One region of the Micromonospora rifamycinica genome, then DNA from elsewhere that is predicted to be linked to it. Evidence: riboswitches for the same ligand, from Rfam matches in the RefSeq annotation. Region 1 holds a riboswitch; each other region holds the start of a gene.
The links. Region 1 has a riboswitch for cobalamin ahead of cobN (cobaltochelatase subunit CobN). Riboswitches for the same ligand answer to the same signal wherever they lie in the genome.
Positions count from the first base shown of each region.

Region 1 (7,221 bases):
GGTCTCCGGTGGACTGCCCGCCGGCAGCCGCGACCTCGACGGGGCCCGGCGACAGGTCACCGACGCGGTCGCCGCGCTCGCCGACGAGGCGGCGGCGGCCGGGGTACGGCTGGCCATCGAGCCGCTGCACCCGATGTTCAGCGCCGACCGGTGCGTGATCGCCACCCTCGGACAGGCGCTCGACATCGCCGAACGCTTCGACCCGGCGGTGGTCGGGGTGGTGGTCGACACCTACCACGTGTGGTGGGACGACACGGTGTACGCGCAGCTCGCCCGCGCCGGTGACCGGATCGCCGCGTTCCAGGTGGCGGACTGGGTGACCCCGCTGCCGGAGGGGGTGCTGCTCGGTCGGGCGCTGCCCGGCGAGGGCTGCGTGGAGCTGCGCCGGCTGCGCGAGGCGGTCGACGCCGCCGGGTACACCGGGCCGGTCGAGGTCGAGGTGTTCCAGGCCTCGCTCTGGTCCCGGCCCGGCCCGGACATCCTCGCCGCCACCATCGACGCGTACCTCGCGCACGTGCCCTGACACCACGTCGACCGGCGCCCGGTGGACGCCGCGCCGGCCGGACGGCTCGCTGACCCGGCCCACGTCGCCGACGCCCAGCTCCCCGCGCTGGCCAGCAGTGCCGTGCCGGGTCGGGGTGCTCCCGGCGCGGGCCGTAGCGTGAGGGGCGACCCGAGGAGGCGGCATGCTGCGGTGGAGCTGGTTGCGGACCGCCGCCGGCCGGCTGCGTGACGGCTGGCGGCCGGTCGTCGAGACGACCCTGGCGGCCACCGTGGCCTGGGTGCTGGCCACCCGGATCGTCGGCCACCCGCAGCCCTTCTTCGCCCCGGCCGCCGCCCTGATCGTTCTCGGTCAGGCGCGGGGTCAGCGGGTGCGCCGCGCGGTCGAGGTGGTGCTCGGGGTGGCTGCCGGTGTGCTCGTCGCCGACCTGGTGGTCCAGGCCCTCGGGCCGCGTACCACCTGGACGGTCTTCACGGTCATCCTGCTCACCATCGCCCTCGCGGTCGCGATCGGGGCGAGCACCGTCTCGGTGGTGCAGGCCGCCGTCTCCGCCCTCTACCTGGTGGTGGTCTCCCCGGTCACCGAGTCGCTGGTGCCGTTCCGGTTCGTCGACGCGTTGATCGGTGGCGGGGTGGCGGTGGTGGCCAGCCAGCTCATCGACGTCCGCCGGCCGCTCGCCCCGCTGGTCGCCGCGTTCTGGCGGACCTTCGACGACCTCGCCGCGGTGCTGGAGCAGGTGGCCGCCGCCCTCGACCGGCACGACGCGCCCGCCGCGGTGGCCGCCCTGGAGCAGGCCCGGCAGCTCGACGTGGAGCCGCTGCGCGATGCCGTCCTCGCCGCCGGTGAGGCGGTCCGGCTGCACGTCCGCCGTCGCCGGCACATCGGCCGGCTCCGCAGCGTGGACGCCTCCATTGGCCAGCTCGACTACGCGGTCCGCAACGTCCGGGTGCTGGCCAGGGCGGGGGTGACGTTCAGCCGGCTGCCCACCCCCGTCCCGCCCGAGCTGGGCGCCGCGCTGCGCGACCTGTCCCGGGCGGTCGAGGCGGCCGGTCGGGCGCTCGCGGCCGACCTGGAGGGCGCGGAGGAGGCCGGCGACCGGCACGCGGAGGACGCCGACCGGGCCGCCCTGGCGGCGGTGCGGACCGCCGGGCGGCTCTTCACCCCCGGCCAGAGCCTGCCGCTGGCGATGATCATCGGTCAGATCCGGGCCACCGCCATCGACCTGCTGCGCGGGGTACGCGCCGACGACGACGCCGCCGTGTTGGCCCGGGTGGACGAGGCGCTCGGGCTGCCCGCGGTCTGACGCGCCTGTGGTAAGGAGCGCATACCGCTTGTGGGCGTGACCGATCCGGTGTGGGATCAACGGCGGGAACGTCGTACCTGGAAGGACCCCACCCTCGTGAGCGTAACCAGCCCGCCCCCCAGCACCGTACCCGCAGCGGTGCTGGCCGCCCGCAACGGCGTCACCGTGGTCTTCGCCCTCAACGGGCTCGCCGTGGCCACCTGGTTCGCCCGGGTTCCCGCGGTCCGTGAGGCGCTCGGCCTCAGCGCCGGCCGGCTCGGGCTGCTGCTGCTGGCCATGTCCGGCGGCGCGGTGCTGGCGCTGACCAGCGCCGGCCTGGTGACCCAGCGGTTCGGCCCGGCCCGCACCGCGGTCGGCTCGACGGTGCTGGTCGCGGCCGGGCTGGCCGGAGTGGGCCTCGCCGCCGGCCCGTTCGAGTCACTGCCCGGCGTCGCGGTCGGCCTGTTCGCCCTCGGCTACGGCTCCGGCACCTGCGACGTGGCGATGAACGTCGAGGGCGCGGCGGTCGAGAAACGACTGGGTCGCACCATCCTGCCCCGGTTCCACGCCGCCTGGAGCCTCGGCTCGGTGGCCGGCGCGGGCCTCGGTGCCGGCGCGGCCCGGCTCGGGGTGCCGATCAGCGTCCACCTCGCGGTGCTGGCGGCGCTGGTGCTCGGCGGCACCCTGCTCGGCGCCAGCCGGTTCCTGCCCGCCGGGCACGCCGAGGACGGGTCGACCCGTCGCGGCGGCCTGCTCGCGGCCTGGCGGGAACCGCGCACCCTGCTCATCGGCGCGCTGGTGCTGGTGATGGCGTTCACCGAGGGCAGCGCGAACGACTGGCTGGCGGTCGCCTTCGTCGACGGCTACGGGGTCAGCGAGGCCGCCGGCGCCGCCGTCTTCGGGGTCTTCGTCGCCGGTATGACCATCGGCCGGACCGCCGGCACCGTGGCCATCGACCGCTGGGGTCGGGTGCCGGTGCTGATCGGCACGATCCTGCTCGCCGCCGCCGGCTCGCTGCTGGCGGTGCTGGCCGGTTCCGGCCCGCTCGCCGTCGTCGGGGTGGTCCTCTGGGGGCTCGGCGCGTCCCTCGGCTTCCCGGTCGGGATGAGCGCCGCCGCCGACGAGGAGGACCGGGCGCCGGCCCGGGTCAGCGTCGTCGCGGTGATCGGCTACACGTCGTTCCTGGCCAGCCCGCCGCTGCTGGGTCTGCTCGGTGACCGGGTCGGCATCCTGCACGCGCTGCTGGTGGTGCCGGTGCTGCTGATCCCGACGCTGGCCCTGGTGCCGGCGACCCGCCCGCCCGCCGGCCCGAAGCCCACCGCGCCGACAGTAAAAAGCTAGCAGTCACCGACCGTCACCGGTATCGGCTGCGCGCCCGATCACCCGGGCGGCCGGTGCTGGCTAGGGTCGCCGGATGCCGACCGAGATCACCGCCGCAGCGGCGGACCGCTGGACCCTGGGTGACCGCACCGTGCACCGACTGGGGTTCGGCACCATGCGGATCACCGTGCACCCCGACCGGGACCGGGCGGTGCGCCTGCTGCGCCAGGCCGTCGACCTGGGGATCGACCACCTCGACACCGCCGCCTTCTACGTCTCGCCGGGTGGCACGCTGGGGGTCGGCACCGGCCCCGCCCGGTACGCCACCGAGCTGATCCGCGCCGCGCTCGCCCCGTACCCGGAACACCTGGTCGTCGCCACCAAGGTCGGCATCCGGTACGACCCGGCCCTCGGCGTGCACGAGGAGGCCGGCCCGGCGCAGCTGCGCGCCCAGGTGGAGGAGAACCTGCGTCGCCTGGGCCGCGACCACCTCGACCTGGTCAACCTACGGATCGTCAGGCGCCCGCCACCGGACTCGATGGCGGAACGCTTCGGCGCGCTGGCCGAGATGCGCGACGCCGGACTGATCCGGCACCTGGGCCTGTCCAACGCCCGCCTCGACCACCTCGACGAGGCGCAGGGCATCGCCCCGGTGGTCTGCGTGCAGAACAACTACGCGCTGGACAACCGCGGTGACCAGGACGCCCTGATCCGCGAGTGCGCCGCCCGGGGGATCGCCTACGTGCCGTACTTCGCGTTGGCCGGGGCCAACCGGGAGGGCGGGGCGCGCACCGACCACGCCCCGGCGGTCCTCACCGTCGCCCGCGCCCACCACGCCACCCCGCAGCAGGTACGGCTCGCCTGGATCCTGCACCAGGGTCCGCACGTGCTGGCCATCCCCGGCACCGGGGATCCGGCCCACCTGGTCGAGAACGTCGCCGCCGGCGCGCTGCGGCTCACCCCCGACGACCTGACCGCCCTCGACCGGTCGTGACGGGTTCGCAGCAGAATGTCACCGAGTTCGCAGTGTCCTACCAGGTAAGGATGCTGCACTGGAGGGACGCCGAGGAGAGGAGCGGGCAGATGGGCTGGATCCACCGGCGGCCCTGGGTCGCCGAGAGCATCCCGACCAGGCTCGACCGGGAGGCCACCCGGGAGGACCTGACCGCGTTGACGGACTTCGTGACCACCCACCGTGGGGTGGAGTTCTATCTGGAACCCGAGACCACCGCCACCGACACCACAGTGGTGGCGATCGCGCACGACGGGGAGTGGATCCGCCGCCGTACCGGCTCCCCACGGGCGGCGGCGAAGCTGGCCCACCGGCACGCGGTGCCCCTCTACGAGGCGGCGAAGATCGGCTATCCGGAGCGGATGCGCGCCTGGAACCGGCTCCACCCCGAGCGCCGCGCCCGCTGACCGCCGCCCCCGCTGACCGCCGCCCCCGCTGGGCGCTGCCCTACTGAGCGCTGCCCCCGCCGATCGCCGCCCCCGCCGACCGCCGCGACCACCGACCGCCGTAGCCACCTGCCGCCAGCGGCACGGCTGCGGCGGTCGGTGCTGTTCGGCCTCGTCACGGGGGCGCCGGGAGCGCCGCCCGGCCGGCTGCCGCCGTTGACCCGGGGTAAGGAGTGTGGCAGCATTCGCGGCCTGACGGCAGTGAAGGAAGTCGGTGCGATTCCGACGCGGTCCCGCCACTGTCACCGGGGAGCGATCCCCCCTCGTGGGTCACGACCGTGCGTGTGCGGTTGGAAGGCCGGGGGTGAGCGTCGATCCGGGAGCCAGGATACTTCGGCCGTCGGAGAGAACCCCAGGGCGTGGACACCCGAGGAGGACCCGATGACGCGCAGCGTCGCCACCGGCCCGATGACGGCCGGTGATCCCCGCAGCATCGCCGAGCGTGTGCCGCCGCGTGCCGGCACCGTTCCCACCGTCGGCCGTCGCCGGGTCGGTTGGCCCGCTGGACACCGCTGACGCCCGGTCCGGTCGTCCCGCCGTCCGGCGGGGTGGTCCTGACCCCCGTCGCCGCTGACCGGCGTCCCTCCCGCCCCGACCGGCCCGGCCGCGTGGTCGAGCCGCTCGTCACTCTCCGGAGCCGCACGTGCACATCCTGCTGCTGTCCACCGCCGACACCGACCTGCTCGCCGCCCGCGCCAGCGCCGCCGACTACCGGCTCGCCAACCCCACCCGGGTCGAGCTGGACGCCGTGCCGACCCTGCTCGACGGGGTGGACCTGGCCGTGGTACGACTGCTCGGTGGGCGGCAGACGTGGCCGGACGGCCTCGCCGCGGTGCTCGGCTCCGGCGTGCCCACGATCGTGCTCGGCGGCGAGGCGGTGCCCGACGCGGAGCTGATGGCGGCCTCGACGGTGCCCTCCGGAGTGGCCACCGAAGCCCTGTCCTACCTGGTCGAAGGGGGTGCGGAGAACCTCGCCCAGCTGGCCCGGTTCCTCTCCGACACGGTCCTGCTCACCGGCGAGGGCTTCGCCCCGCCCACCCCCACCCCGCCCTACGGCATCCTCGACCGCCGCCCCACCCCCCGCCCGGCCACCGGGCACGGGGGACCATCGGACGGCGGCGGGCGGCCCACGGTGGGGATCGTCTTCTACCGGGCGCACGCGCTGGCCGGCAACACCGGCTTCGTCGAGACCCTCGCCGACGCGGTCGACGCGGCCGGCGGCGACCCGCTGCCGATCTTCTGCGGCTCGCTGCGCGGGCTCACCCCCGGCGACGGACCGCTGGACCTCTTCGCCCGGTGCGACGCCCTCGTCGTCACCGTCCTCGCCGCCGGGGGGACGGTCGCCGCCGACGCCTCCGGCGGCGGCGACGAGGACGCCTGGGACGTCGGCGCGCTGGCCGCCCTCGACGTGCCGGTGATCCAGGCGCTCTGCCTGACCAGCACCCGCGAGCAGTGGGCCGGCAGCGACGCCGGGCTCTCCCCGCTGGACGCGGCGATGCAGGTGGCCATCCCCGAGTTCGACGGCCGGATCGTCACCGTGCCGTTCTCGTTCAAACGGATCGACGCCGACGGGCTGTCGGTCTACGCCGCCGACGCCGAGCGGGCCGCCCGGGTCGCCGGGATAGCCGTCCGGCAGGCCCGACTGCGCCACCTGCGGCCCGCCGACCGGCGGCTGGCGATCGTGCTCAGCTCCTACCCGACGAAACACTCCCGGGTCGGCAACGCCGTCGGGCTGGACACCCCGGCCTCGGCGGTGCGGCTGCTCGCCGCCCTCGCCGCCGCCGGCTACCACCTCGGCGACGCGCCACCGCCCACCGACGGCGATGCGCTGATCCACGCGCTGATCGCCGCCGGTGGCCACGACGTCGAGTGGCTCACCCCGGAGCAGTTGTCCGCCGCCGAGGCCCGGGTGCCCGGGGAGACCTACCGGCGCTGGTTCGACCAGGTGCCGGCCGACCTGCGGGACCGGATCCGGGAACACTGGGGCGAGCCACCCGGCGGGCTCTACACCGACGGCGGGGACATCGTCCTGGCCGGGCTGCGCTTCGGCAACGTCACCCTGCTGATCCAGCCGCCACGCGGCTTCGGCGAGAACCCGATCGCCATCTACCACGACCCCGACCTGCCACCCAGCCACCACTACCTGGCCGCGTACCGGTGGCTGGCCGCACCCGTCGCCGACGGCGGCTTCGGCGCGGACGCGGTGGTGCACCTCGGCAAGCACGGCACCCTGGAGTGGCTGCCCGGCAAGGGCCTCGGGCTGGCCGCCGACTGCGCCCCCGACGCCGTGCTGGGCGACCTGCCACTGGTCTACCCGTTCATCGTCAACGATCCCGGCGAGGGCACCCAGGCCAAGCGGCGGGCGCACGCCGTCGTGGTCGACCACCTGGTGCCGCCGATGGCCCGCGCCGAGACCTACGGCGACCTGGCGAAACTCGAACAGCTCCTGGACGAGTACGCCACCGTGCAGGCGCTCGACCCGGCGAAGGTGCCGGTGGTCCGGGGCCAGATCTGGGAGCTGGTGCGCGCCGCCGAACTGCACCACGACCTGCACACCGAGGCGATGCCCGCCGCCGACGACTTCGACGACTTCGTGCTGCACCTCGACGGCTACCTGTGCGAGGTCAAGGACGTGCAGATCCGCGACGGACTGCACATC
Region 1 covers NZ_LT607752.1:1,232,059-1,239,279, reverse strand. Annotated here, with positions in the region: gene GA0070623_RS05270 (sugar phosphate isomerase/epimerase family protein) at 1-523, shown strand, start outside; gene GA0070623_RS05265 (FUSC family protein) at 687-1,805, shown strand; gene GA0070623_RS05260 (MFS transporter) at 1,902-3,125, shown strand; gene GA0070623_RS05255 (aldo/keto reductase) at 3,199-4,098, shown strand; gene GA0070623_RS05250 (hypothetical protein) at 4,188-4,523, shown strand; cobalamin riboswitch at 4,742-4,918, shown strand; gene cobN (cobaltochelatase subunit CobN) at 5,206-7,221, shown strand, end outside.

Region 2 (7,221 bases), 560 kb from region 1:
CCGGGCAACCTGCACCGGCTCGCCGCAGCCGGTCCCCTGCGCGGCAGGACCGTCGTCGCCGGTCTGGTCGACGGGCGCAACATCTGGCGCACGGATCTACGCGCCGCTGTCGCCGCCGGTGCCACGGTCGGCGGACTGGCCGACCACGTGGCGGTGTCCACGTCCTGTTCGCTGCTGCACGTCCCGGTCGACCTGTCCGCCGAGACCTCCCTCGACCCGGAACTGTCCGCTCGACTCGCGTTCGCCCGGCAGAAGGTCGACGAGGTGGTCCTGCTCGGCCGGGCGCTGCGCGACGGCACCACCAGCCTGCCGGCCCCGCCGCCGTCCGTCCCGCCGGCGTGGCGGCACGATGACGTACGCGGCCGGTTGGCGGCGCTGCGCCCCACCGACCGGCACCGCGGCGACTACGCCGAGCGGGCCGCCCGCCAACAGGAACGGTTGGGGCTGCCGGACCTGCCGACCACCACGATCGGCTCGTTCCCGCAGACCACCGAGCTGCGCCGGGCCCGTGCCGCACACCGCGCCGGCACTCTCGACGACGCCGGCTACACGCAGCGGATGCGCGCCGAGGTGGAGCAGGTCATCCGGTTGCAGGAGCGGCTGGGCCTGGACGTGCTGGTGCACGGTGAGCCGGAGCGCAACGACATGGTCCAGTACTTCGGGGAGCAGCTCGACGGTTTCGCCGCCACCACGCACGGCTGGGTGCAGTCCTACGGCTCCCGGTGCGTCCGCCCGCCGATCATCCACGGGGACGTGGCCCGCCGTGCCCCGATGACCGTCGAGTGGTCCACCTACGCGCAGTCGCTGACCGACCGCCCGGTCAAGGGCATGCTCACCGGCCCGGTCACCATCCTGGCCTGGTCGTTCGTCCGTACCGACCAGCCCCTGGCCGACACCGCCGACCAGGTCGCGCTCGCGCTGCGCGACGAGTGCCGCGACCTGGAGGCCGCCGGGATCCGGATCATCCAGGTCGACGAACCCGCCCTGCGGGAGACCCTGCCGCTGCGCCGGGCCGACCAGACGGCGTACCTGGACTGGGCGGTGAACGCGTTCCGTCTCGCCACCAGTGGCGTCGCCGACGACACCCAGATCCACACCCACCTGTGCTACAGCGAGTTCGGCGAGGTGATCACCGCGATCGACGCTCTCGACGCCGATGTCACGAGCATCGAGGCGTCCCGCTCGAAGATGGAGATCCTCGACGACCTCGCCGCGATCGGCTACCGCCGGGGCGTCGGCCCCGGGGTGTGGGACATCCACTCGCCCCGCATCCCGCCCCACGATGAGGTGGTCGACGCGCTCCACCGGGCCGTCGCGGCCGTGCCCGCCCGGCGGTTGTGGGTCAACCCGGACTGCGGTCTGAAGACCCGTACCTACGCCGAAGTCGAGGCGTCCCTCCGACACCTGGTCGCAGCCGCCATCGAGGTCCGCCGGAGCTGATCGGGCAGGTACGGGCGGGCTCCCTCACGGAGTCCGCCCGTACCTCCTGCGCATTCCGCCTACGGGCAGGCCCGGGCGGCTCGGGTGAGTGCCCTGGGTGCGGCTGGTGTCCGTCTCCTTTGCCGAGTCGGGTGAACTCGACAGGGAGCGGTGCGGTCGCGCGCAGCACCGGATGTCGTGCTGTCGCCGATGGCCGACCCGCCCGCGAAGGTCGCCGAGCTCTCCGCGTGCGGATGCACGTGGGCAGTGGGCAGGTCTTCGGAGTCGTGGGCGTCGTGCTCAGGCCTACCGGCCGTGGCTTCCCAGGCCCTGTGGGTCCAGTGCTGATGGCGGCGGTCGTTCCCACTCACTGCTGCGGGGCAGTCCCGGTCTCGCACCGGGTTCCCGCTTGCGCCGCCACCTGGTGGGCGTGGCGGACCGACTGCGGTGTCACGATATCGCGTCGGGTTCCGACACGGCGGCGCTTCCTGCCGCAGCGTCACCTACCGGGGGCGGCAGTGAGTGAATGCGCCGTCGGTGACCATGTTCGCGTCGGGTGGTGCGAGTACGGTCGTCTTCGTCCGGGATGGACGACCATTGTGCCAACTCTCACCAGCCGTGTTCGCCTGGTTGCGCATTGACATCCGGTGTCGCGGGAGATCAGACTGTCGCGACAACTGCAGCAACGCGTGCGCGGGGGAAGTCCGGTCGAAGTCCGGCGCTGGCCCGCAACGGTAGGTCGTCGAGGTGGCAGACACCCTGACGGCGAGCCCGAATACCCGCCGCACGCGTGATGTCCGTTCCCCACCCGTCGTGGCCCACGGGTCGGAGGCCGGTCGATCCTGCCTGCCGGTGGTGGTCGTCCGGGTTCTGACGACCGCCGGGCCGGAAAGGCGCTTCCGATGGTCGTCCGCCTGAGCCGGCACCGCCTGCTCGCCCTGTTCTGCGGCGTACTCGTCGCTCTCACCCTCGCCACGCCCGCGACCGCCGTACCCGCACATCCCGGCGTCGACCGGGCCGGGGCCGCCGCCGGCTGGCTCGCGCGGCAACTCGTCGACGGTGAACGATTCGAGGTGGTCTTCGACGGCGTCGCCTACCCCGACCAGGGGTTGACCCTCGACGCGGTGTTCGCCTTCGCCGCCGCCGGTGTCGCCGACGACTTCGGGACACGGGCGCTGGCCTGGGTCACCCGACCGGACGTCCGCGACGGTTACGTCGGTGACGGCGGCACCGAGGCGTACGTGGGCGCGACCGCGAAACTCGCCCTCGCGGTGCAGGTACGCGGGGGCGACCCGACCGACGTCGGTGGGGTGGACCTGATCGCCCGGCTGCGGGGGCTGGAATCGTCCAGCGGCCGGTTCACCGACCGGTCGGCGTACGGGAACTACAGCAACGCGTTCAGCCAGTCCTTCGCGATCCTCGCCCTGGACCGCACCGCGCAGGGTGCGCCCGGAACCGCCGCCACCTGGCTGGCCGGGACCCGCTGCCCGGACGGCGGATACCCGCTGCTGCCCGCCCAGCCGGTGTGCACCTCCGATGTGGACGCCACCGCACTGGCGGTGCAGGCGCTCCAGGCGGCGGGCCGCCCGGCCGCCGCTGCCGCCGGGCTGCGCTGGCTGGTGTCGGTGCAGGGCGCCAACGGTAGCTTCGCCGACTCGTCGGGCGTCCCGAACGCCAACAGCACCGGGCTCGCTGCGCAGGCGCTGCGCACCGGCCACCGGCCGTTGGCCTGGGCGCGGGCACGGGCGTTCCTGGTCGGCCTGCAGGTGGGTTGCGGCGCAGCGCCGGCCGACCGGGGCGCGGTCGACTTCGACGACGGCACCTTCGACCCGGCCACCGCCACCCGCGCCACCGGTCAGGCCGTCCTGGGCCTGACCGGGGACGGCTACGCCACGCTCTCCGCCGCGACCGCCGGTTCCGGCGCACCGGTGCTCACCTGTCCCTGACCTGTCGCGCCGACCCGAACCCGGGAGGACCTGTGTTCCGTCTCCGATCCATCGTCCGTGTACGGCTCGCCAGCCTGGTGGCCGCCGCCGTCGCCGCCGTCGCCCTGACCGCCGTGGAGCCCGCGCCCCAGGCGGCGCACGCCGCAGCCTGCACCGGCACCTCAGGGGTCACCGTCGTTGTCGACTTCGCCGCGCTCGGCGGGGGTGTGCAGGTCGCCTGTGCCCTGGGCGACCCGGCCACCGGGGTGGCCGCCCTGCAGGGGGCCGGTTTCACGGTGACCGGCACCTCGCGCTGGGGTCTGGCGTTCGTCTGCCGGATCAACGGCAAGCCCACGGCCGCGACGGACCCGTGTGTCAACACGCCGCCGGCCACCGCCTACTGGTCGTACTGGCATGCCCCGGCGGGCGGGTCGTGGTCCTACAGCTCCTCGGGCGCCAGCGGCTACAACCCGGCTCCGGGCAGTGTCGAGGGCTGGGCGTTCGGGGCGGGCGCCGCGCCGAGCATCGCCGCACCCTGACCCGGACCGCAGCCCTGGTGTGGCCGGTGCGTCGGCTGCCGGCTGCCGCCCTGGCGTCCTGTGACGCCAGGGCGGTACCGTGTCGACATCCGGTGCGCCGGGTGCTCAACTGCATACGTCCCGTGTGGGGGGAAGCCGGTAGAGGCCGGCGCTGACCCGCAACCGTGAGCGAGGGGTCCTCTCGCGAGCCGGAATGCCCCGCCCGGGACGAGCGGCTTCCACTGTCGAGGTCTACAGGGTGAGGTCCGGGCTGCCGTCGACGGTCCGTTCACCCCGCTCGCCGCAGCGCGCGGAGCGGGATGACGGGTCCGGGGAGGGTGTGTTCCGGAGTTCTCACCGACCGCTCTGCGAAAGGCACTCCCATGCTTCTGTCCCGGCGTCTCGCCACCGGTCTCGGCGCGATCGTGGCGACGACCGTCGTCACGGCAGCCGTGCCCCTGGCCGGGGTGGCCGCACCCGCCCCGGCCGATGCCGCCGCCGCGCGTGACGCCACCTCGTGGCTGGCCGGTGAATTCGCCGACGGCACGCTGCCCGGACCGTACGCTGGCCAGGACTGGGGCCTGACCATCGACGGGATCATCGCGATGTCCGCCACCGGCGGGTCGGCACCGACGCGACAGGCGGCGACCGGGCAGGTCGCGGCGCACGTCCGGTCCTACAACAGCTACGACGACTGGGGCATCGAGGGTTTCACCGACGGCGGGGCGACCGCGAAGCTGCTCTACGTCGCGTCCGCCGCCGGTGCCGACCCCACCGACTTCGGCGGGTACGACCTGCGGGCGGTGACGCTGTCCCTGCTGGCCGGGGCGGACGCCGGTCACCAGCGGGGACGGATCACCAGTCGCACCACGGCCGACAGTGGACCGGACGCCAGCAACACCTTCGACCAGTCCTTCGCCGTGCTGGGTCTGGCCCGCAGCGGTGACCTGCCGCAGGACACCGTCGACTTCCTCGTCCGGCAGCAGTGCGCGGCCGGAGGCTTCCGGCTCTACCCGGACACCGCGGACGGCCCTTCGCCGTCCTGCGACGAGCAGCCGGGCGCGACCCTCGACGTCGACTCGACGGCGATGGCCGTGCAGGCGTTGCTGGCCGCCGCCGACGCCGGTGCCACCGGGGCGAGCGACGCCGCCCGCAGGGGCGCGGACTGGCTGGTGGGGCAGCAGCACGCCGACGGTTCGTTCGGCGGTTCCGGCCCGACCACCGGCGCGAACTCCAACAGCACCGGGCTGGCCGGGCAGGCGCTCGCCGCTGCCGGCCGGGACAGCCAGGCCGCACAGGCCGCACACGCGGTGGCCGGGGTGCAGCTCACGGCGGCGAACGGTGGTGCTGCCGCCGGTGACGCGGGGGCGATCGCCTACCACGCCGAGTCGTTCACCAGCGCCGTCACGGCCGGGATCACGGACACCGACCGGGACCAGTGGCGCAGGGCCACCGCGCAGGCCCTCCTCGGACTCGCCCAGGTGCCGCTGGGCCGCATCGGTCTCGACCTGCCGCCGACGTCGCCGACGCCGACCGGCACCGCGACTCCGACGCCGACCGCCTCTGCCACTCCGACCACCTCTGCCACACCGACACCGACGACGACCCCGGCCGGTCCGAGCCCGAGCGCCACCGGTAGCCCGGCGACGCCCTCCCCCACCGTGTCATCGACCGACACCGCCGCGCCGACCACCACCCCGGCCGCTCCCCCGCTGCCCGGTCTCCCCACCACCGGCGCGGCGATCATCGGGTACGTGCTGGTCGCATTGCTGCTGATCGGCGGCGGTGTGGTGCTGTTGGTGCTCGGACGTCGGCGGCGGGCGGCATGAGCAGCCGGGCCGCTCATGCCGCGACGATCGCCGTGTTCACCGCGGCGATCACCGTGTCCTGGCCGGGCAGCCCGGCTGCGGCTGCCGGGTCGGCCGGCTACTGCCCGGATGCCTCCGGCGTCACCGTCGTGGTCGACTTCCACGAGCTGGGCGGCGGCGCGGTGGTGCGCTGTGCCTCCGGCAGCCAGGCCACCGGTCTTGCGGCACTCAAGAACGCCGGCTTCGAGATCACCGGCACGCTGCGCTGGGGTGAGGGGTTCATCTGCCGGATCGACGGCAAGCCGTCGGCGGCCTCGGAGAAGTGCGTGGACACCCCGCCGGCCAGCGCCTACTGGTCGTACTGGCATGCCGCGAACGGGGGTGGCTGGGCGTACAGCGACAAGGGCGTCCTCAACCGCAAGCCGCCGGCCGGCAGCTTCGAGGGCTGGTCCTTCTCACTCAACCGCAACGCCAGCGACGCCCCCCCGGCCGGGGATCACCCCGAAACGGCCGGCCCCCACACCTCCGTTACCGGCGTCGCCGACCCCACCGGTGGCCGGAGGCGGGCCGTCCGCGCCACCGCCCGCCGCAGGGGGCAACCCGGTCGTCCCACCGGTCGGTGGAGCCGGTCGGACCACCGCCGTGCCTCCCGCCGACACGCCGGGCACCGCCCCGGTGGGCACGGCGACACCCGGCGTGTCGGCGGCGGCGCCCTCGACATCGGCGTCGGCGGCGACACCCGGAGGTGTCACCGGCTCATCGGGCGGTACGGCCGGCGATCCGGCGGTGACCGAGGTCGCCTCCTCCGACAGCGGCGACGGTGGGCTGCCGCTGGGCACGATCGCCGGGGTTCTCCTGCTGGCCGCGCTCGCCGCGGGCGGCGTGGTCACCGCCCGGCGACGGCGTACCGCCGACCCCGATGACTGACCGTCGGGCCGGGGCTGACGCGGCTACGGCCGGTCCGGGGCGCGACCTGCGCCCCTGGTCGGCCGCGCGGCTACCCCGGGGGTTGCATCCGGGCGCATGGTGGTTGTGGGCGCTCGGCCTGGCCACGGCGGCCAGCCACACCACCAATCCGTTGCTGTTGGCGCTGCTCGTCGCCGTCGCCGCGCTGGCGGTGATCCGGCGGCGCACCGATGCGCCGTGGGCGCTGGCGTTCCGGATGTACCTCGTCCTCGGCGCGGTGATCATCGTGATGCGGGTGGTGTTCCGGATCGTCTTCGGTGGCGGGCAGGGCGAGCACCTGCTGGTGTCGCTGCCGGAGATCCCGCTGCCCGAGTGGGCGGCGGGCATCCGGTTGTTCGGGCCGGTCGCCGTCGAACAGGTCCTCGGCGGCTTCTATGACGGGCTTCGACTGGCCACGATGCTGGTCTGCCTGGGTGCCGCCAACGCGTTGGCCAACCCGAAACGGCTCCTCAAGGCCGTTCCCGGGGCTCTGTACGCGGTGGGCACGGCCGTGGTGGTGGCGCTGTCGGTCGCGCCGCAACTGGTGGAGAGCGTGCTGCGGGTACGTCGGGCGCGTCGGCTGCGCGGCGCGGCCGGCCGGGGCAT
Region 2 covers NZ_LT607752.1:675,553-682,773, reverse strand. Annotated here, with positions in the region: gene metE (5-methyltetrahydropteroyltriglutamate--homocysteine S-methyltransferase) at 1-1,440, shown strand, start outside; cobalamin riboswitch at 1,673-1,877, opposite strand; cobalamin riboswitch at 2,048-2,220, shown strand; gene GA0070623_RS02860 (peptidase) at 2,322-3,365, shown strand; gene GA0070623_RS02855 (hypothetical protein) at 3,398-3,883, shown strand; gene GA0070623_RS02850 (cell wall anchor protein) at 4,246-5,691, shown strand; partial or broken gene GA0070623_RS02845 (hypothetical protein) at 5,688-6,597, shown strand; gene GA0070623_RS02840 (CbiQ family ECF transporter T component) at 6,590-7,221, shown strand, end outside.
Region 2: linked by a shared signal. The riboswitch ahead of GA0070623_RS02860 (peptidase) and the one ahead of cobN (cobaltochelatase subunit CobN) in region 1 are both predicted to bind cobalamin.

Region 3 (7,221 bases), 420 kb from region 1:
TCTCGGCGCAGGCCGGTCAGGGCGGCCATCGGCCCCGGTGGGGCGCTGCGGCGGACCCGGGTCCGGTATTGGTCGACCGCCCCGGGGTCGGGCGTCGGCCCCCCGGCGTACTGCTGGCCGCGCACCAGGGTGATCGCCGCCAACCGCAGGCAGACGGCCGCCACCTCGAGGTACTCGTCCGTCCGGCGGACGCCGAGGCCGGCCAGGACGGCGGCCAGCAGGCCGATGCTGTGGCCGAGCGCCGCGACGGCGTCGTCCGGGTGTCGCCGGACCGGCTGGAGCTGGCAGGCCTGGTGGACGTGGATGCACAGGCCGGCGGTGACCGAGTCCCGGGGTATTCCGCCCGGCGGTGCGGTGGTCGACGTCAGCCACTGCCGTAACGTCGTGCCGTCCGGGCATAATCGGACCCGGTCGGCCGGTGCGAGATGGGCGGCCACCTCGTCGAGCACACGGAATGTCGCGTGGAAGTAGGTGGCGTTCGCTGGAATTGTATAGAGCGCGCGTAGCGCCGGTAACAGCCCGTCGTTCGCTCCGCCGAGACCGTCGAATAGCAGCATCGTACGCACAATGAGCCTCTGCCTCGGAATAATGGGCGATGACGGTGTGAGTGTCGGATGATGGATACCTCGACGATCTTTCAAGATCTGAGTCAAGATGCTAGCACCGCGTCGAGGCTTCATCAACATCGATCGACGTCTAATGCGTTTAAGTCATTTTTATGGTCGCGTAACTTTTGTGGAGCTTTTTCGTGGACAATTCGGCCCCGGTCTGACGATGTCGGTCGAATGACGCACGGGCGTGGTCCCGGGCGACGGGCGCCCCACGACCGCGGGACCGCGCGGCGGCCCGGCCCGGTGGGAACGCCACCGGGCCGGGCCGCCGCCCCACCGGATCAGAAGTCGTCGTCGAAGGTGACCGTGCCGCTGACCCCGACCTGGTACGCCGACACCCGCCGCTCGAAGAAGTTCGACAGCTCCTGCACGTCCTGCAGGTCCATGAACGCGAACGGGTTCTGCGTGCCGTAGCGCGGCGCGATGCCGAGCTGGACGAGCCGACGGTCCGCCACGTGCTCCAGGTACGCCCGCATGTCGGTCAGCGGCAGCCCGGAGACGCCCTGGTCGAGCAGGTCCTCGGCGAACTGCGCCTCGCACTCGACCGCCTCGGCGAGCATCTCGGTCACCTGCCGCTCCAGCTCGGCGTCGAACAGCTCCGGCTCCTCCCGCCGGACGGTCTCCACCACGTCGAACGCGAACGCCATGTGCATCGACTCGTCGCGGAACACCCAGTTGGTGCCCGACGCCAACCCGTTGAGCAGGCCCCGGGACCGCAGGAAGTAGACGTAGGCGAAGGCGCCGTAGAAGAACAGCCCCTCGATGCAGGCGGCGAAGCAGATCAGGTTCAGCAGGAACGCCCGCCGATCGGCCCGGGTACGCAGCTCCCGCAGCGCGAAGACCGAGTCGATCCAGCGGAAGCAGAATTCGGCCTTGCGCCGGATCGACGGGATGTTCTCGATGGCCGCGAACGCGGCGAAGCGTTCCTGCTCGTCGGGGACGTAGGTGTCGAGCAGGTTCAGGTAGAACTGCACGTGCACGGCCTCCTCGAACAGCTGCCGGGACAGGTACAGCCGGCCCTCCGGGGAGTTGACGTGCTGGTAGAGGTTGAGCACCAGGTTGTTGGCGACGATCGTGTCGCCGGTGGCGAAGAACGCCACCAGCCGGGACACCAGGTGCCGCTCGGCCGGCGAGAGCCGCTCCAGGTCGGCGAGGTCGGCGTGCAGGTCGACCTCCTCGACGGTCCAGGTGTTGCGGATGGCGTCCTTGAACCGGTCGAAGAAGTGCGGGTAGCGCATCGGTCGCAGGGTGAGGTCCATGCCGGGGTCGAGCAGCAGCTGCCGCCCGGCGGTGCGGGGTTCGTCGACGGTGGTCACTGGCACGCCTCGCAGCTCTCGGGGTTCTCCAGGGAACAGGCCAGCGCCTCGGCGTCGGCCGTCACGGCCGGGCCGACGGTGACGGTGGCCTGCTGGATCCGGGTCGCCGGACGCGACCGCAGGTAGTAGGTGGTCTTCAGCCCTGACTTCCAGGCGTGCAGGTACATCGAGGACAGCTTGCCGATGGTCGGCGCGCTGAGGAACAGGTTCAGCGACTGCGACTGGTCGATGTACGGCGCCCGCGCGGCGGCCAGGTCGATCAGCGCCCGCTGCGGCAGCTCCCACGCGGTGCGGAACAGCTCCCGCACCTCGGCGGGCAGCTCGACGATGCCCTGCACCGACCCGTCGGCCCGCTTGATCCGGTCGCGGATCTCCGGCGTCCACAGCCCGCGGGCCTTCAGCTCGCGGACCAGGTACGTGTTGATCTGCAGGAACTCCCCGGACATCGTCTCGCGCTTGAACAGGTTGGACACCTGCGGCTCGATGCACTCGTAGCAGCCGGCGATCGACGCGATGGTGGCGGTCGGGGCGATCGCGACCAGCAGCGAGTTGCGCAGGCCGTGCGCCGCGATCCGGGTACGCAGCGCGGCCCACCGCCCGGCCTGGGCGGGCTCCACACCCCACAGGTCCGGGTGCAGGTCACCCCGGGCCGCCCGGGTCTGCGGGTACGCCGGGTGCGCGCCGAACCGTTCGGCGAGGTCGGTCGACGTCTCCAGCGCGGTCAGGAAGATCTCCTCCTGCACCCGGGTGGACAGCTCCCGGGCCCCGGCCGAGTCGAACGGCAGCCGCAGCGCGAACAACGCGTCCTGCAGGCCCATCAACCCCAGCCCGACCGGCCGCCAGCGCGGATTCGACGCCGCCGCCTGCTCGGCCGGGTAGTAGTTGACGTCGATCACCCGGTCCAGGAACACCACCGCCGTCCGCACCGTGGCGCGTAGCTTCTCCCAGTCGACGCCGCCGCCGGTCAGGTGCGCGCCGAGGTTGACCGAGCCCAGGTTGCAGACCGCCGTCTCGGTGTCGCTGTTGACCTCCAGGATCTCGGTGCACAGGTTGGACAGGTGGATCGTGTTGCCCGGGACGCCGGTCTGGTTGGACAGCCGGTTCGCCGGGTCCTTGAACGTCATCCACCCGTTGCCGGTCTGCGCCAGGGTCCGCATCATCCGCCCGTACAGGTCCCGGGCCTTCACCGTGCGGACCGCCTTCTTCTCGGCGACCCGGTACGCCGCGTCGAACGCCTCGCCGTACAGGTCGGGCAGCTCCGGGGCGTCCGACGGGTCGATCAGCGACCACTCGGCGTCGGCCTCGACCCGGCGCATGAACTCGTCGGGGATCCAGTTGGCCAGGTTGAGGTTGTGGGTGCGCCGGGCCTCCTCGCCGGTGTTGTCCCGCAGCTCCAGGAACTCCTCGACGTCCGGGTGCCACGGTTCCAGGTAGACGCAGGCGGCGCCCTTGCGCCGGCCGCCCTGGTTGACCGCCGCGACCCCGGCGTCGAGGGTCTTCAGGAACGGCACGATCCCGTTCGACCGGCCGTTGGTGCCCCGGATCAACGCGCCCCGGCCACGTACCCGCGTGAAGGAGATGCCGATGCCGCCGGAGAACTTCGACAGCTTCGCCACCTGGTGGTACCGCTCGTAGATCGAGTCCAGCTCGTCGCGGGGCGAGTCGACCAGGAAACACGACGACATCTGGGTGTGCCGGGTGCCCGAGTTGAACAACGTCGGGGAACTCGGCAGGTAGGCCAGCGACGACATCAGCCGGTAGAACCCGACCGCCTCGTCCGGCGTCCCGGACAGCCCGCAGGCCACCCGCAGCAGCCAGTGCTGCGGCGTCTCCACCACCAGCCGCGACTCGGGGTGCCGCAGCAGGTACCGGTCGGCCACCGTGCGCAGCCCGAAGTACTCGAACCGCAGGTCACCGTCCGGGTCGACGGCGTCGTCGAGTTGCCGTGCGTGCCGGGCCACGAACGCGGCCGTGTCGTCGGCGATCAGGCCGAGGCCGTGGGCGTACCGGACGGACTCGCTGAAACTCGTCACCGACTGCCCGCGCACCTCCTTCTCCACGAACCCGACCAGCAGCCGCGCCGCGAGCCGGGAGTACTGCGGCTCCGTGCCGATCAGCTCCGCCGCCGTCTGGATCGACAGCCTGTCCACCTCGGCCGTGGTCGCCCCGTCGTAGAGACCGTTGACCGTCGCGGTGGCCACCCGCAGCGGATCCACCTCGTCCAGGTCGGCGGCCCACCGGGCGACGGCCGTGACGATCCGGTCGACGTCCACCGGCTCGGTGCCGCCGTCGGGCCGGCGTACCCGCATCACCGGCCGGCGCGGCTCCACCTCGCCGGCACCGGGCGGGGGACTCTCCTGTACGACCGTCATGACCTCTCCTCGCCGTCACCGATGACCATCGGACGCGGGAGAACGCCAACGGGCGCGGCGCGACGGCCGACCCGGAACCTGGCGTCGGTCGTCCCGCGCGACCTCAGGCCGCCGCGCGCGGCAGCGCACGGCGCGCTGGCAGGTCTTCGGACTCGCGGGCCGGACCGGGGTCCACCGGTCGCCTACTGGCCGTCGCTTCCCAGACCTCGCGGTCCAGTGCTCGATGACGGCGGTCGTTCCCACTCACCGCTGCGGGGCAGTCCCGGATTTACACCGGGTTCCCTGTTGCCTCGACCGGACCACCGGGCCCGGCCGAACCAGCTGCGTGGCACACCATATATGGCGTAGCTGGGGGAGAGGCAACACTAGATGTCGCGGGGGCGTGTCGGATAACTCTCACCCGACCGCGCGGTGGCCCGCAGTGACGCCAGCAACCGCAGCGCGTCCGCGTCGGCGCTGCCGGGCTCGGCGGTGAAGACCAGCATGACCGGGCCGGGGCTGCCGGGCAGCGGATAGGTGTCCCAGTCCAGGAGTATGTCGCCGACCCCGGGGACCTGGAAGGTCTTGGTGCCGCTGACCGACTCGCGGACGTCGTGCCGGGACCACAGCCGGCGGAACTCGGCGCTGCGGATGCTCAGCTCACCGACGATCGCGGTGGCCCGGGGGTGGGTGGGGTCGGTGGCGACCGCGGCCCGCAACATGCCGATGTAGTCCAGCGCCTGCCGCTCCCAGGCCGCGCACCGCCGCGTCCGGGTCGCCGCCTCGTCGAACATCAGCAGCAGCATGTTGAGCCGGTCCGGCGGGTAGCCGTCCGGGTCGCCGAGCAGCGCCACCGCCCACGGGTTCCAGGCGAGCAGGTCCAGATGGCGGCCGAGCACCACCGCCGGGGTGTCCATCACCCGCAGCAGCCGCCGGGTACTCTCCGGCACCCGCTCCGGGCCGTGGTCCACCCGGGCCGGCACCGGCCGGCGGGCGGCCCGGGCCAGGGTGAACAGGTGGCGGCGTTCCCCGGCGTCGAGGCCGAGCGCGGCGGCGAGCGCGTCCAGCACGTCGTCGGAGGGGCGAACCTCGCGGCCCTGCTCCATCCGCTGGTAGTAGTCGGTGCTCAACCCGGCCAGCAGCGCCAGCTCCTCGCGGCGCAGCCCGGTGACCCGGCGTCGTCCGCCCGGCTCCAGGCCGACGTCGCGGGGGTGCAGCCGGCCGCGCCGGGCGCGCAGGAAGTCACCGAGCTCGCGGGCGTACGGATGGGTCATGTCGCCAGTGTGACGCGGCCCGGACCGGCGCGGGTAGGTCTGCGGGACCTAGGCAACCGGGTACGACCGGTCCCGCCCGGCCGGGCCGTAGCGTCGGTGACCCCATCCGACCGTCAGGGAGCAGCAGATGACCTGGACCGCCGACCACATCCCCGACCAGCACGGCCGCACCGCCGTCGTGACCGGCGCGAACTCCGGCCTCGGCCTGGTCACCGCCACCGCGCTGGCCCGCCGGGGCGCGCGGGTGGTGCTCGCCGTCCGTGACACCGCCGCCGGCCGGCGGGCCGCCCAGCAGATCGGCGGCGACGTCGAGGTACGCGAGTTGGACCTCGCCTCACTGGCCTCGGTGCGGGCGTTCGCGGCGGCCCTGGCCGCCGACCACCCGAGGATCGACCTGCTGGTCAACAACGCCGGCGCGGTACTGCTCGGCCCGCGCCGCACCAGCGCCGACGGCCATGAGCTGCACCTCGCCACCAACCTGCTGGGCCACTTCGCGCTGACCGGCCTGCTGCTGGGCAACCTGGCCGCGGCGCGGGCGGCCCGGGTGGTCAGCCTCAGCTCGATCGTCCACCGCAGGGCACACCTGGACTTCACCGACCTGATGATCGAGCGCGGCTACTCGGGCTCCACCGCGTACGGCCGGTCCAAGCTCGCCACCACCGTCTTCGGGGTCGAGCTGGACCGCCGGCTGCGGGCCACCGGGTCGCCGGTGCTCAGCGTGCTGGCCCACCCCGGTGTCACCCGCACCAACCTGACCCCGCGGGCCTGGTCCCACCAGGGCCGGCGCGGCCGGGTGCTGGCCCGGCTCAGCCTGCTGGCCACCCAGCCCGTCGAGCAGGGCGCGCTGCCCCAGCTGCGGGCCGCCACCGACCCGGCGGTACGGGGTGGCCAGTTCTTCGGCCCGGCCCGGTTCTTCCAGACCTGGGGTCCGGTCACCGAGGTCCGGTGCAGCCGGGAGGCCGCCGACCCCGCCGTCGGCCCTCGGCTCTGGACGGTGGTCGAGGAGTTGACCGGCGTCCGCTACCCCTGACACCGGGGCGCACTAGCATGGCTGCGGTCGGTGACGGCGGCGGAGACGAGGCGAGATGAGATGGCTCGGGCGGGTACTGGGCGGCGGGAACCGGCAGGTCCAGGAGGATCCGGTCCGGCAGGCGGCGCTGTCGGCCGAGGTGCGGCAGCGGTTCGGCACCCACCTGGCCGTCCGACCCGCCGACCAGGTGGCGGCGATCGTCGGCCTGCTCGACGACGGCGACGGCCTGGCGGTGGCGGCCACGATCGTCGGTGAGTTCGCCACCGCGGCCCACGCGGACCTGCTGGCCCAGACCGCGGAGCTGTACCGGCGTACCGGTCACCGGTTCCCGGTGGACCGGCGCAACTACCGGCCACTGTGGCGGGAGGTCGGCGGGCGGCTGCACTGGCCGCTGTTCGCGCTGCCGGGCGGCCTGCACCCGTACGTGCACGTCGCCGCCGCCGCCACCGTCATCGGCGCGCGGGCGTCGCAGCTGGTCCGGGCGACCGACCCGGATCCGCTGCTCGCCCACCTGTTCGAGGTGCTCGACCTCACCACCTGCGGCTGGGAGTACGGCCGGGTACGGGTGGACCACGACGGGGCTTCACTGGTCGGTCGCCTGATCTCCACCACCCGGGACGTCCGGGCGGCGATGAAGGA
Region 3 covers NZ_LT607752.1:1,654,449-1,661,669, reverse strand. Annotated here, with positions in the region: gene GA0070623_RS06855 (hypothetical protein) at 1-557, opposite strand, end outside; gene GA0070623_RS06850 (ribonucleotide-diphosphate reductase subunit beta) at 893-1,870, opposite strand; gene GA0070623_RS06845 (ribonucleoside-diphosphate reductase subunit alpha) at 1,924-4,299, opposite strand; cobalamin riboswitch at 4,420-4,636, opposite strand; gene GA0070623_RS31355 (helix-turn-helix transcriptional regulator) at 4,665-5,552, opposite strand; gene GA0070623_RS06835 (oxidoreductase) at 5,680-6,582, shown strand; gene GA0070623_RS06830 (hypothetical protein) at 6,638-7,221, shown strand, end outside.
Region 3: linked by a shared signal. The riboswitch ahead of GA0070623_RS06845 (ribonucleoside-diphosphate reductase subunit alpha) and the one ahead of cobN (cobaltochelatase subunit CobN) in region 1 are both predicted to bind cobalamin.